2 regions of the Bacillus thuringiensis genome follow, and region 2 is predicted to be linked to the other one. Evidence: riboswitches for the same ligand, from Rfam matches in the RefSeq annotation. Region 2 holds a riboswitch; the other holds the start of a gene.

Region 1 (8,176 bases), 320 kb from region 2:
GCCCGTTGCGGAAATTTCGGAGAACTAAAACGATTAAAAGCTAAATATCCTCACTTAAAAACAATTATTTCCGTTGGTGGCTGGACTTGGTCTAACCGCTTTTCTGATATGGCCGCTGATGAAAAAACAAGAAAAGTATTTGCTGAATCTACAGTAGCTTTTCTTCGCGCATATGGGTTTGATGGCGTAGATTTAGACTGGGAATATCCGGGCGTTGAAACGATTCCTGGTGGTAGTTATCGTCCTGAAGATAAACAAAATTTCACTCTTCTTCTTCAAGACGTCCGAAATGCTTTGAATAAAGCAGGTACTGAAGATGGCAAACAATATTTACTAACAATCGCTTCAGGTGCAAGCCAACGCTACGCTGATCATACAGAGCTAAAGAAAATTTCTCAAATACTCGATTGGATTAATATTATGACATATGATTTCCACGGCGGATGGGAAGCTACTTCTAATCATAATGCAGCTCTATATAAGGATCCAAATGACCCAGCAGCAAATACGAATTTTTACGTAGATGGTGCTATAAATGTTTATACAAATGAAGGTGTTCCAGTCGATAAACTAGTATTAGGCGTACCCTTTTACGGACGTGGCTGGAAAAGTTGTGGAAAAGAAAATAACGGACAATATCAACCTTGCAAACCAGGTAGTGATGGGAAACTTGCTTCTAAAGGTACTTGGGATGATTATTCTACCGGTGACACAGGTGTGTATGATTACGGTGATTTAGCAGCCAATTACGTTAATAAAAATGGTTTTGTACGCTACTGGAATGACACAGCTAAAGTCCCTTACTTATATAATGCGACTACAGGCACATTTATTAGCTACGATGACAATGAATCTATGAAATATAAAACAGACTATATAAAGACGAAAGGTTTAAGTGGAGCAATGTTTTGGGAACTAAGCGGGGATTGCCGTACAAGTCCAAAATATAGTTGTAGTGGTCCAAAATTACTTGATACGCTAGTAAAAGAATTACTTGGTGGACCTATTAGTCAAAAAGATACTGAGCCACCAACGAATGTTAAAAACATTGTAGTTACGAATAAAAATTCAAACTCAGTTCAATTAAACTGGACTGCATCTACTGATAACGTAGCAGTTACGGAATATGAAATTACTGCTGGAGAAGAGAAATGGAGTACAACAACCAATAGCATTACAATTAAAAACTTAAAACCTAATACTGAATACGCATTTTCAGTAATTGCTAAAGATGCTGCTGGAAATAAATCACACCCTACCACTCTTACCGTCAAAACGGATGAAGCTAATACAACACCTCCTGATGGAAATGGCACTGCTACATTTTCAGTCACTTCGAATTGGGGAAGCGGTTATAACTTCTCGATTATAATTAAAAATAACGGAACGACTCCTATTAAAAATTGGAAATTAGAATTTGATTATAGCGGCAATTTAACACAAGTTTGGGATTCTAAAATTAGTAGTAAAACAAATAATCATTATGTAATTACGAACGCAGGATGGAATGGCGAAATTCCTCCTGGTGGATCTATTACAATTGGTGGTGCAGGAACGGGTAATCCTGCCGAACTTTTAAATGCCGTCATTAGCGAAAACTAGACGTAATATCCATTAATTATTTCACTAAAGTTTGAATTTAGGTTTGAGCAATACCTCCTAAATTCAAACTTTTAATTTTATGAAAAATCAAAATATCATATTAACCTATTATAATTATATCTAGTTTCTAATATGAAGTTTATATGAAGTTCATTTGAATTTTACATGAATTTCCTTTAATTTCTATTGTCTTCCTATAATATCCACATTATCCTTTACATATAGGAATTATTTTCATTCTATTTCGAGCTATCTATATATACAAAGAAAGATAGTCACCTGTTAGGGAAAGGCTTTCGTATTATTATAAATATAACAAAAGAAAAAGCACGCTTATAAGCGCACCATAAGAGTGCTTCTTCATACAATTCTCATGTAAGAGTTCTCGAAAATCATGTTAATCACAAAGAAAAGGCATTAGCTCATAAAAGCTAATGCCTTTTCTTTATTCATATTGTTCAGCATTCCAATCTTCTATATTCCATACTTTTGTTATCCACGATTCATAGAAAGAAGGTTCATGTGAGACAATTAAAACTGTTCCTGTGTATTGTTGTAACGCTTCCTGTAAAGCCATCTTAGTTTCTACATCCAAATGATTAGTCGGTTCGTCTAAAATTAAAACATTGCTTTTCGTTACGATAAGTTCACATAAACGCACTTTCGTTTGCTCTCCACCGCTTAATAAACGAATAGGTTTTAATACGTGTTCTTCTTTCAATCCACACTTCGCTAATGCTTGGCGCACTTCTTTCTTTGTCATATCTGGTCGTTCTGCCCAAACTTTCTCTAATGGTGTTATTTCTGAAGCAAACTCTTCCTGTGCAAAATAAGCTGGACTCACTCGGTCCCCAACAAAAATTGAGCCGCTTAGCGGCTTTATTTGACCTAATAACGTTTTTAATATTGTCGTTTTTCCAATACCATTATGACCAACAATAGCTATCTTGTCTCCTTTCTTCACTTGTAAATTCAAGTCTGGAAATAACGGCTCACTATAACCCACTCTTAGTTTCTCAGCCTGTAATATACGACTTACTGGTTCATTATAAACAGTAAAAGCAAAACGGGACTGAGGCACATTATTTACCTTTTCAACCCTTTGCATTTTCTCTAATACTTTCTCTCGACTTTTTGCCTGTTTTGCTTTTCGAATTTTATTTTTTTGAATAAATGTTTCTAACTGAGCAATTTCTTTTTGTTGTTTCACATACGCCGATTGTAATTGTTTCCTTTGCAATTGATAACTTTGTAAAAACTTTTCATAATCCCCTACATACCGCTTAACTTTTCGTTCTTCTAGATGGTAAATGACATTCGTAATATTGTTCAAAAATACTTCGTCATGCGAAATGATAATATAAGCTTTTTCGTACAGTTTCAAGTACGATTGCAACCATTCTATATGTGCTGTATCTAAATAGTTTGTTGGTTCATCTAGCAATAAAACATCAGCTTTTTCTAGAAGAAGCTTTCCTAGTAATAGCTTTGTCCGCTGTCCTCCACTTAACTTTGAAACATCCTTTTCCAATCCTATTTCAAACAATCCTAAACCAATTGCTACTTCTTCAATTTCTGTATGAATTTGATAGAAATTAGAGTTTTCCAATATAGTTTGTAACTCTCCATACCTTACTAACAATTTTTCTACTTCTACTTCTACTGCTCCAGCCATCTCTTCTGCAATTTTTAACATTTCGTATTCAATCGCATACAAGTTAGAAAATGCACTTTGAAAGTATCCTTCAATTGTTGTCCCTTCTTGTAAATCTATATGCTGCTGCAAAAATCCAACCTTCACATGTGGAAACCATTCAATGTTCCCATCATCATGTATAAGTTCTCCTGTTAAAATTCTTAACAGTGTTGATTTTCCAATCCCATTTTTCCCTACTAACCCAACATGCTCCCCCTTTAATAATCGAAAGCATGCATTATATAAGATGGTTTTCTCACCATACGAATGATTTAAATTTTCTACTGTTAATATACTCATTTTTTCTCTCCTTTACTTATCGTCCATAAGCTAAATAGAGAGACCAACAGTATGAAGCCTTATTTAATTATGCATATAAAAATGGGTAAGGTGAATACACCTTACCCATTACATATTATCGTAAAAAAGGATTAAGGTTCTTTACCTGCTGTCTTCAATTTAGCTTAATCTTAAAAAATAGGCAGACTTCTCCCATATCAAGCTAAAACCATTTGAAGAACAGTTGATAAAGTCATTTTATCCTTTCACTCCTTTAACATTTGTTATATTAAGAGTATAAACTACTCTGTTATATTCTATTCTCTATTTTTCCTTTTGTTCCTTCTCCATTTTTTCATATTCTAAAAAAAAGCCCCTTAACAGTAATTATATCAAAAACTGTTAAAAGGCTTTTTCTATTTTTTCATATAAGGAGCTAACACACTTAAAATCTCTTCCTTATCCTTTTTTAACTCGAGTGATGTTAACATATCCATCGTTCTCGGCCTAGGTAATTTCACTTGTACCTCGCCAACTATTGATGCTGGTCTTTGAGATAAAATAAATACGCGATCCGAAAGCAAGATTGCCTCATCCAAGTCATGTGTAACCATAACGATTGTTTGCTTCTCTTGGTGCCAAGAGTTTAAAAGCCAACTGTGTACTTCCATTTTTGTAAATGCATCTAACTTTCCAAAAGGCTCATCAAGTAGCATAATTGGCTTTTCACATAAATATGTGCGAAGAAAACTAATTCTTTGGCGCATACCACCAGACAATTCGTCTGGATAATGATTTGCATATTCATCTAACTCAAACTGCTTTAATGCTTCCATTCCTTCTGTTAGTCTTTGTTTTTTCGGTTTCCCTTCGATTTCCAATGGTAGAACGATATTTTGCAAAGCCGATCTCCACGGTAGTAATAAATCTTGTTGTGGCATATAACTAACAACATCTTGCTCTTGTACTTGCTTATCGTTATATGTTACGTTCCCACTTGTTGGATTTTCAACATTTGCAATCATATTTAATAATGTGCTTTTCCCGCAACCACTCGGGCCTACAAAAGAAACAAACTCTCCCTCTTGTATAGAGGCACTAATATTCTCTAATACATTCTTTCCATCGAAAGATTTCACTATATTTTTTATTTGTAATCCGCTCATTTTTCACTTGGAAGGAATTCATTTGTAAAAGCATCTTTTACATCGATTTTCTTTTTAATAACTTTGTTATCATATAAGAAATTCATGTAATTCGTCCAAATTTCTTCCTTCTGTACTCCCCATGCTTTAGCATCATCTTGATACTTCGTACTTAACCATTTCTGGCTTTCTTGAACTAAATCTTTATTTACATCTGGAACAGCTTTAATTAGAAGATCAGCAGCTTCTTTCGGTTCCTTAATTGCAAAATTATAACCTTCTGTCGTTGCACTCATAAACTTTTTCACAAAGTCTTTATCTTGCTTCGTATGTTTTTCACTCGTAATAATAACAGGACTATAGAAATCAAGCGCTGGATCTAAGTCCTTCACCATAATCGTATTTAACTCTTTTCCTTGACGCTTCGCTTCAATACCATCCCAACCGTAATAAATCCATTCGAAATCTGCATCACGGCCGATTGATTTAAAGAAATCTGTTTGTCCTAAGATAATTTTTTCAACTTTATTAAAATCAGCTTGATGCTTATCCATAATCGTCTTTAATGTCGCTTCTTCCGCTGGTCCTCCCCAGCCGCCATAACGTTTACCTTCAAAAGCTTTCGGTGACGTCATATTATCTTTCTTAAGCGATGCAAAAGCTGAAGTGTTATGCTGAATAATCGCGCCTACAGACACAACAGGGATCCCTTCCACACGAGCTAACGTTACATTTTCTTGTGCGCTTATTGCGAAGTCAGCTTTTCCTGATGCTATCATTTGCTCTGCTGTTACATTGTCACCTGGTTGAATAATTTCTACATCTAATCCTTGCTTTTTGTAATAATCTTTCGCTTGCGCTACATATAAGCCAGTATGATTCGTATTTGGAAACCAATCTAATACTACTTTTACTTTTTGATCTTTACTTGCGCTTTCTTCTTTCTTCGCCGGATTACATCCAGCCACACCTACTGCTAATAAGGCAGCTAACATAACTTTTAAACCTTTTTTCATTTTCTGCCGTCCTTTCTATATATCCATGGTGCTGTTATTCTTGCCATAAACTCTACGATAAAATACAGGCATAATGTCACCATAACGATGATTGCTGCAACACCAAATACTCGGGCAGTCAAAAAGGATTTTGTAGCCCTCGTAAGCATAACCCCTAATCCTTCACTTGCACCGAGCCATTCTCCGATAATTGCCCCCATTACGCTATATGTAACTGCAATTTTTAAACCTGAGAAAAAGTATGGGAGCACTGCTGGAAATTTTACTTTCTGGTAAACTTGCCACTTTGTCGCCTTCATTGTTTGTAACAGCTTCAACATGTTTTTATCTACTGTTTGAAAACCTTCTAAAATACTAAGCGCAATTGGGAAGAAACAAACGAGTATTACGACCATTACTTTTGGCAACATCCCATATCCAAACCAAATAATAAATAGCGGTGCAAGTACAACGATTGGAATTGTTTGCGAAATAACGAGCAATGGATTTATTAAAATACGAAATAACGGTATAACGTCCATAATAATTGCGATGCTCGTCCCCAATAAAATTGCAAAGAATAGTCCAATTATAACTTCCTGCAGTGTTTGCATCGTATTTGGTAATAGTAAATCTTTCATCCCAATTAATTCTTGAACAATGGCAGAAGGCTTTGGTAAAATCCACGGTTCGATTTTAAATAATGAAACAGATCCTTCCCATATTGCAATGAGAAGGATAAGCCAAATAGTTGTAATAAGTTTAGATTGCTTCTGGTTTTTCATATTCATCACGGTACTTCCAAACCTTTTCATCTATTGTTACACCAGTGCTTGGACGATAATGGATTTTAATAGAAGTAATCACTTCTTCTGCTCCAGCATCGACGCAAGCTTGTTGCGCACGTTTAACGACATCAAGAAGTACATCTAATTCTCCTTCCAAAGTTGTTTCCATTGCCCCTACTTCATAACGAACTCCCGATTGTTGCACAACTTCAATTGCTTTATCGACAACAGAATATACATCTTTCGTTTTCGCTTGTGGTACTACTGAAAATGACATTGTAACTTGTTGTGACATAATAAAATCCCCCTTATAAAATTAAATTTCAAAAATAAGAAAAGGCTTTCCTACTGCGTAGGAAAGCCTTGTATGCAAGTTATTATAGAATAACATATGCTACATCACTTTAAGTAACTCCCTACGCTGGCATTATCCAGATCAGGTTGAGGGTCGATGTTTACTTACATCCTCTCAGCCAATTGGCTCCCCGGTCCTTAATTCGTTTTCATTGTAGCATGATTTATTTTATTGAACAAACAAAAGCATGCATAATCATTTCATTATTTTTGGAAAATATCCAACTTTTTCACCATGAGCTAATAACTGCTGTATAAATTCTTTATTGATTGCTGGTACTATCAATTCTTTTTTCTTAATCCATTCATTCGTTCTACGTGTACCCATTACAATTTCAGATTGCTGCGCTCCATCTCCTGCAACTTGAGAAGCAATTAACTCAGCTACTACTTCATTTCCCTTCGCTAATTCAAGTCCGGTATTTACATATTCTGAAAGTGGAACCATTTCAAGATTGTATCCACACTCTCCAATTAGCTGTATAAATTGTTCAAACTCAATTTGATGTGGATGACAGATGTGCAACGTTTCTCCATCTATTTGTGAATCTTGTACATACGTTACAATTGATTTACTAGCAAAATCAATTGGTGTGAAATCGATTCCCCATTTCACATTAGGAGCTTGTCCAATAAGTAGCATCGCTTTAATAAGACGATAGAATGCGTTTCCTTCGATATTTTGTTGGAATACACCTGTCTCTGAATGACACGCTAAGTTACCTGCACGATAAATATTTCCACGGACACCCTCTTGTATCGCTTTACGAACAAGGTTTTCTGCCTGTAATTTGCTATCAGAATACACATTCTCTAACTCTACATCGTAATTAAAATCACCTGTTTCCACATATGTGTCCCATTGCTCTATTGCTAATTCTATCGGAATACCAATTGTTGAAATAAAGTGGAATGATGCTCCTTCTTCCGCTAGGGCTAACATACGACTCGTTCCTTGCACATTCACATTTTCAAACTGGGCTACATCTCCAAAATGTCTTACATCTGCACCGCAATGAATCACCGTATCAACTTTGGAGTGAATAAATTTATCCTCATCCATACCAAGATACTCTGCCCCAAGATCACCAGGTACTGCTGTTATGCGTTGCAACCATTCTTGACTTATATCTTTAAAGTAATTTGTTAATGTATTAACAATTCTTTGTTGTATATCTTGCGTCGGTCTTACTAAGCAATAAATATGTGCTGTTGTATCTTTTAATAATTCATACAATATATGTGAACCTAAATAACCTGTAGCTCCCGTTAAAAAGATATTTGAAACTTTGCTGTCTGTCACTTCATTTATACGGG
Region 2 (8,176 bases):
TCCGCCCACTTTCTCATTGATTCCTTATAAGATTTAGCTTTGCTATACGGGTTACTACTACTTACTATTCCAGACATAACTGCTATACCGCTTACACCGTTAGTAAGGACATCCACTGTGTTTTCTGGAGTAATTCCTCCAATTGCTGTAATCGGTATAGATAAACACCTTGCAATGTCTGAAATTTCTTCAAGCCCTCTCGCTGGCACACCTTTTTTACAATCTGTCGGAAATACATGACCATAAACGAGTGAATCCGCTCCATTTTTAAATGCTACTATCGCTTCATCTAGCGAATGCACAGAATAACCGACATGCAAATACGAAAACTTTTCTTTCACTGACTTTACATCTGTGCTTCGATACCCTAGTTGAACACGAGGAATATTTAATAAAATTGCAATATCAATTCGATCATTTATGACAATTTTAGAAGCCGGAAAGCCTTCCATTAAAAGACTTTCCACACCTTCATATAACTCCTTCGTACTCTTCTCACGCTCACGAATATGCAAATAATCAATCTCACTCTCAATTTGCATCGCTACATTCACTAACTCTTCGAATGGCATATGGCCATTTGAGATTACGTGGAGCTCATTTTTCATATTCATTCGCCTACTTTAAAATATTTTCGAATAGTTCATCGGCTGGGACAGTTTCTTTCGTCATTCCTTTGTCCTTCAGCCATTTATTTTGTTTCTCCCAAGATTCTTTTGAATCTGATAAAAATGGCTCATCTTTCGTTTCCATCTTCTCTAATAAAATTTTCATACTTTCCTTTTCAACTTCTGGCACAAGTGGGAAGTTTTCTTTTTCTTGATGATTTAATAAAATATTCAATGCTTCATCTGGGTTTTTCTTCATGAAATCATAGCCTTTTTTCGTACCACGTAAGAAAGCTTGCAACGCTTCTTTATCTTTTTTCAACGTTTTATCACCTGTTACAAACACAAGCTCATGATAGTTCGGTACTCCGTAATCAGCTGGATTAAAGTAAGCTGGTTCATGGCCTTCATGACGCATAACCGGTACTTCATGATTAATGTATGCCCCTGTTACCGCATCCACTTTTTTCGTAATTAAGGCTGGTACTAAATCAAATCCAACATCAACTACTTTCACTGTATCAGGATTACCACCAGCTTCTTTTACCATCGTTTTTAAATACATCTCACTTAAAGGTGTTCCAGAATATCCTACTGTTTTTCCTTCTAAATCTTTCGGTGATTGAATGCCCGCTGATTTCAGCGATACGACATGATTTAATGGCGAACGTACGACAGCCCCAATTGATTTCACTGGAATTTGCTCATTTGCTCTTGCCATAACAACATCTGGCTGATAATACAAGCCAACTGTCACCTTCCCTGCTGCTGCCAATGTTAATGGATCAGTCGGATTAGAAGGGAATTTAATATTTACCTTTACACCTTCTTCTTTAAAGTATCCTTTTTCAATTGCTGCATAAATAAAGCTATGTACCGCATTTGGATACCAATCTAACATGACTGTTATTTCTTTCTCTTTTTTACTTTTGTCTGATGCTGAATTACTCGAACATCCTGCAATCATTGCAATTAATAATGTAAACACAAAGATGCGCTTTAAAAATTTCATGAATGCTTCCTCCAACTAATGAATTTCTTTTCTAATATGGAAATAAGTACGACGAAGAAAATAGCTAATAATGATAACAATACAATGGGTGCAAATACGCCAGCTCCATCTAACTGCGTCATCATTCTCTTACTGAAATATCCAAGTCCAGCTTGTGCACCGAGCCATTCTCCAATTGCTGCTCCGATAACACTAAGCGGAACTGCAATTTTTAAAGCTGAGAAAAAATAAGGAAGAGCAGACGGCAACTTTAGTTTAAGAAAAATATCTCTTTTCGTTGCTCCATATGTAACTAAGAGCTCCTCCCATTCTTTTTTCGTACTACGCAGTCCATCATATGTATTGACCGCAATCGGGAAAAACGTAATTAAAACTGTGACAACAACCTTACTCCAGATTGTGTATCCAAACCATAAAACAAATAACGGAGCAAGCGCAGTAATCGGAATCGTTTGTGAAGCAACTAATAATGGATAAAATGCTCTTTCCATCCATGTACTCGCATTCATTAACATCGCTAGCCCTACACCTAATACGATAGAAATCACAACACCTATTAAAACGACGTATAACGTTGCAGGTAAATGAACCGTAAATAATATGTCTTTTAGTTTCCATATCTTCATTACAATCGCAGACGGTGACGGTAAAATGTACATCTCATCTACAATTCTTGCTCCTATTTCCCACACAGCAAGTAAAATACTAGAAAGTGTAATAGCAGGAACTAATTCTTTCAATCGGTTCATCACACAAGTACCTGCCTTTGTAACATACTAAGAAGCTCATCTTTCAGCGCTAACACTTCCGGTTTATATAAATCTTTTCGTGTTCTGTTATGATCAAGCGGTACAATCCGCTCAGTCAAAGTCGTTATCGGCTGCTGTTCCACTACTAAAACTCGGTTCGAAAGAAATAACGCTTCTTCAACATCATGAGTAATGAATAAAATTGTTTTTTCCCACTCTTGCCATTGTTCAAACAACCATTCTTGTAAAGAGGCCTTCGTTAAAGCATCTAACGCGCTAAACGGTTCATCTAATAACAATATCTCCCCGCCCGTTAATAAAGTTCGGATAAAAGATACGCGTTGCCTCATACCACCAGATAAATCTTTCGGATGTTTTGTCTCATATCCTTGTAAACCAAATTTATATAACAGTTCCTTTGCCTTTACTTGTGCTTCTTTCTTCTGTACACCTTGGCACTCTAGCGGCAAGGCGGCATTCTCAATAATTGTTCTCCACGGCAAAAGCATATCTTTTTGCGGCATATACCCTACAGGATGGTGCTTTGTTTCTGTCAGTTCTATCTGTCCAGTACTTACCTTCTCTAGGCCTGTAATAAGGCGAAATAAAGTACTTTTCCCACATCCACTCGGTCCGATAATACTGACAAACTCTTTCTCATGTATAGAAGCATTTAATTCATGGATGATTGGTTTCTCATCGTAATGAAAAGAAACATTATGAAACTGTAGTATGTTCTTCCTCCTCAAATCCCCACATCTCCTTACGATAGGACATATCCCAGAATAAATATTCAAATCGACTGGAATATAAGAAAATCTCCTCTAATCTATCTAGTTCTTTCTCAGACTTTCCAACTGCCATTTCATTTAATAAATCTATTAACCAAATACAAAGATTACCGTATTCTTCCGAACTATATCCTTGAATCCACTCACCAAAAAACTCATGATCTCTTGCTCCAGGAATATCATTTAAACGCTTTCCAATTTCCCAGTAGCTCCACATACAAGGAAGAAGCGCTGCTATTAATTCCGCAAGTGTGCCATTTTGAGATACAGACATCATGTAATTTGTATAAGCTAAATTTTTAGCAGATGGTTTCGCAGACTCTATCTCCTCTATAGAAATTCCAAGTCTTTTTGCATATTGTTTATGGATTGTCATTTCGCCATTTAATATTCCATCAATTTGTTCAGCGAACTTTCCCATTACTTGTGGATTCGTTGCTTTTACAACACCAATCGCATATAACTTTGCATAATCTAGCAGATATAAATAATCTTGAATAATATAATACTGGAATTTATCTTTTTCTAACGTGCCATCTCCCATACCCACTACAAACGGATGATTATGACTCATCTCCCAAACTGGTTGCACAGTTTCTAATAATCTATCGCAAAATTTCATTTCTCTATCCCCTTTCAATATATGTATCTAAATAAAAAACCACTTCTATATATAAGAAGTGGTTACAGCAAATAAAATTATACATTTATTCGATGTTCCACTTCCCTTCGCTAGTATTACCTAGATCAGGTGTTATAAGGGTTAAGGATTATTCCTCTCTCAGCAAATCAAGCACCCCTAGTGGTTTCAATATGAAATTTTCAAATAAAAAAGCCCCGTTTCTATACGCAAAGAAACGGGGACTCATTGTTAGTGTCCGAATTGCTTCCCTACGCTAGCATAATCTAGATCAGGTAATAAAAAGGATCAAAGGCTTACGGCCTACTCTCAGCTGGCAACACCAGCTCTCCTAGCAAACTATAAAATTATCACTGTCAGTATAACACCCTAATAAGACATCATCAACTGTTTTAATTTTCTTAATTATCAACAAAATATTGAAGTTATAAAATACATACATTCTATTTTAGAAAATAAAACCCCAATTAATTGTATAAAAGGGAATCATTATCCTCAAAAAATTTATTTTTATATTGATTTCATATTACATTTATGTGAATACACCCACTATATTATATCTTTATACTATAATAAAATTACAACTATACAACTAGAGGAGGTCTCTATTCCATGAATATGAAAGCTACTGCTTTAACAGCAACTACTGTAGCGATTGCTTCTTTACTTCCTTCTATGGGTGAAACAAATGTACAAAAAGCAAACGCTGAACAATTATCTAATATTAAAACTGGGTATGTCAAAGTCGATCAAGTAGCATTACATACAAAAGATAACGTAAAAAGCACATCAATTGATACAATTCGCTTTAATACAAAAGTGAACATCCTTGAAACAACTAATGGTTGGTATAAAGTATCTGTTCATAATAAAGTAGGTTATGTACAAAAAGATGCTATTTTACTAAAAAACAAACTTCAATCTAATGATCAATACATCGTCAATGCTAATGCATTAAACGTTCGCTCTGAACCTAATTTAGAATCTTCCATTTTAGATGTATTACCAAATGGCAAGTTCATTACCGTTCAAGAAGATCAAGGCGAATGGTATAAAATATCACACAATGGCCAAACAGGTTACGTACAAAAAGCATTCGTTTCTAATGGTTCACAGCCCTTAGTAAAAGGAATCACCGTTCAAAATAATACAAAATATACTGTTGCAACACCTAATCTGAATGTACGTAGCAACACTAGTACAAGTAGCGCTCTACTCGGTTCATTACAAAACGGTACACAAGTACAAGTAGTAGAAACTGTAGGAACTTGGTATAAAATTCGTTTTGGCACAGGATACGGATATGTAGCAAAACACTATGTAGTACAAAATCAACCACAAGCTAAAACAGAGCAACCTTCATCTATTCCAGCTGCTTTCAAATTCCCTGCTCAAGGAAGAATTAGCTCAACCTTTGATATACGCTGGGAACAAATGCATTATGGTATAGATATTGCCGCTCCAGGGAACGTCTCTATCCAAGCTGCTGCTGCAGGTAAAGTTGTGAAATCTTATTATTCAGCTAGCTATGGAAATGTTGTGTTCATTGCGCATCAAATCAATGGGAAATTATATACAACTGTTTATGCCCATATGAAGGATCGCACTGTACAAACTGGTGATCAAGTACAAACTGGACAATTAGTAGGTCATATGGGAAACACAGGTCATTCATACGGGCAACATCTTCATTTTGAATTACATAATGGAGAATGGAATTTTGAAAAAACAAATGCAGTAAATCCACTGCCATATTTAGTTAGGTAAATTGTATGCCACGCAATATACCTCTTATAATTGAATACGTAGCCTTTTTAGGTTTAATCTGTTGTTTAATCATTTACAATACAAACATTGTATTTTTATCTATTATTATTGCTTTTGTTGCATTAGAAATTATGATGGAATCATTTCAAGTACAACTAAAACAAAAAATTGCCCATATTTATAATGCTATTTTTCTTTTGAGTGCTCTCATAACAAATATAATTAGTAATGGCTTTTATTTATCTACTGTATTTCCAGTATTCTTTATGGCTGTTTTGTTATTTGTAGCTAGATATATTAATGTCCCTTATAACCAAAAACAAAAACAAGAAGCTTAGAAAGAGGAGACACTGTGTACCAATCTTTCAAAGATACTCCAATAAAATACATATTGAATTTGTATGAAAAAGCTAATACTTTTTTTGGTATACAAGGAAGTTACACTGCACAACTTCTCCTATATGGAATGTTGTTTCTTGTCTTAATCACTTTCTCCTTGTTTTACTAACAAAAAAGGATCTCACATAAACCGGAGATCCTTTTTAATTTATATTAATTTTTCATATCGAAAATATTGTTTATCCACAAGCATATTTTTCATAAATAAAGCTCAAATTATATTTTTTCTCTAAGCTCATTCGTTGTTCATCATCGCACCAATAGAAAAGAATATCATGAATCGTTGCGTAACGCTTATTTTTAAGAAATAGCCTAAAGAATGATGGTAAACAATCATGTAATTGTATAAATATATAATTGCGTAGTGTTTCTTCTTTATATTCAATGCCCTTACAAATATACAGTAACTCTTCACAATAATATGCATGCTGTGGAACTTGTATCATTTCGAAAAATGGCACATAAGATAGTAGCTTTCCAATAAAATGACCATATCGATCCATTACTCCTATCGTCATATGCTCCATCATTTCTTTCATCACATATAAATAATCATCTACATGAGTTGTCTTTAACGGGTCTAAGCGATCGGAAATTTGAGATAATACAGCTCTTTGACATGCTAAAACTGCCTGACTAGGCCCATAATATGATAGGAAATCTGTACACTTGCGATATTTCCGTAATAAATCATGTGTATATAAATCATATACAAAAGTATTACAATACATTGCTAAACTCATCATATCACTATTTAATTGCTCTTTTGATAATGATTTTGCTCTCTTGCACATATAAAAGAATGTAAATTCCAATACTTCTTTATGAGATAATAAATGTTTACAATCTGTTATACATTTTTCATTAAATTTAACTCTATCCCAAATTTTAATATCTCTATCTGTCAATTCGCCGATACGATATTTAATAATTAAATAGTTTAAAGCAACTGATTGCGTCAAAAGATCCCATGTTTCATATTCCAATGAAGTATGAACAAACTCAGCTAATCCTTGTGCTATCATAAAAGCATTTGCTTCTTCATACCAACCAATCTCTTGGCATAAGCGAAGAATACGCACTAAAGTTGGAATTTCATCTTTATGAAACTGCGGTAAATTCTTTACTTTATTCATGCCATATACAATAAATGCGGCTAAATTTTCTTCTTTATAAAATTCTTTCTCTTTCCATACTAATATAGTTCGTTCTTTCCCCTCACCTTTTGGGTGACAAGGTACAAGCAAAGAAAATAATTCAGCGAAATTATTTGGTTCTATATATGTATCTGTAACCAAATTCCAATTTGGATCGCCCTGTACAGCCTTCATATAATTCCCCTTCCCTTTCATCTATGTAGGAAATATTAAGTTATTATCGCACCATTAAAAATTAATATTGTTATATTCAAAATCTCTCATAATACTTATATCTATCAGTATATCATCTTTTCTCTTATTAAAAATTAAGAATAACAAATTTTAAAAAACTGTCGAAATTATTAACCATATACTTATTATATAATGTCTCAGATACATCACGCTAACATATTAGTTTAATCCATATATGCTAGAATAATGCATCTGAATTTTATATATAGTTTAGCTCTTTATGAGTAACCATTAAAATCTCGGTTAATTAAAGTTTCAATTTACTCTGTACGCTCTGAAATTTCGCTCAAGGCAAATCCAGCTTGATCATCTGCCGATTCCCTTATAGCTAAATCTCCTAGTGCTAACATACCAATAAGCTGACCACTATCAACTACTGGTAACCGTCTAATTTGATACTGTGCCATTAGCTCTGTAGCTTTTTCAATAGGATCATTTGGAGAAACTGAGATAATATTTGTTGTCATTACATTTGTAATTTTATTAGATCCAGGATGTTTTTCAGCAATCCCTCGAACAACTAAATCTCGATCAGTAACAAGCCCAACAACTTGCTCATTTTCAACAACAGGAATTAATCCAACCGATTCTTCCTTCATTTTTACAGCTGCCTCATATACATTGTCTAGCGGTGTACAATGTACAATATGGGTACTCATTAAGTCTCTAACTCGTGTCATTATTTATTTCCTCCTTTTTATACATACCATAGCTTTTCCAAAATCCCTTTATTTATTTCTGGAAAGTAACATGATAAAAAGGATCAACAAAATAAAAAAGAGCCAGCATAATGCTGACTCTTTTTTTTATGACCCGTAC

The links. A riboswitch is a leader RNA that binds a small molecule or an ion and turns the genes downstream of it on or off. The one in region 2 is predicted to bind thiamine pyrophosphate.
Positions count from the first base shown of each region.
Region 1: it holds a riboswitch for thiamine pyrophosphate, as region 2 does, so the genes downstream of both, AC241_RS02225 (MTH1187 family thiamine-binding protein) here and tenA (thiaminase II) in region 2, are expected to answer to the same signal.

Region 1 is NZ_CP012099.1:424,643-432,818, reverse strand. It holds gene AC241_RS02250 (glycosyl hydrolase family 18 protein) at 1-1,602, shown strand, start outside; gene AC241_RS02245 (ABC-F family ATP-binding cassette domain-containing protein) at 2,048-3,598, opposite strand; gene AC241_RS02240 (ABC transporter ATP-binding protein) at 3,994-4,743, opposite strand; gene AC241_RS02235 (ABC transporter substrate-binding protein) at 4,740-5,738, opposite strand; gene AC241_RS02230 (ABC transporter permease) at 5,735-6,508, opposite strand; gene AC241_RS02225 (MTH1187 family thiamine-binding protein) at 6,480-6,800, opposite strand; TPP riboswitch at 6,902-7,003, opposite strand; gene AC241_RS02220 (non-ribosomal peptide synthetase) at 7,056-8,176, opposite strand, start outside.
Region 2 is NZ_CP012099.1:747,681-755,856, reverse strand. It holds gene tenI (thiazole tautomerase TenI) at 1-608, opposite strand, end outside; gene AC241_RS03900 (ABC transporter substrate-binding protein) at 619-1,620, opposite strand; gene AC241_RS03895 (ABC transporter permease) at 1,617-2,369, opposite strand; gene AC241_RS03890 (ABC transporter ATP-binding protein) at 2,369-3,118, opposite strand; gene tenA (thiaminase II) at 3,087-3,782, opposite strand; TPP riboswitch at 3,868-3,971, opposite strand; TPP riboswitch at 4,032-4,143, opposite strand; gene AC241_RS03880 (SH3 domain-containing protein) at 4,413-5,567, shown strand; gene AC241_RS03875 (hypothetical protein) at 5,573-5,905, shown strand; gene AC241_RS03865 (DUF3965 domain-containing protein) at 6,146-7,297, opposite strand; gene AC241_RS03860 (CBS domain-containing protein) at 7,618-8,037, opposite strand; tRNA gene AC241_RS03855 (tRNA-Glu) at 8,167-8,176, opposite strand, start outside.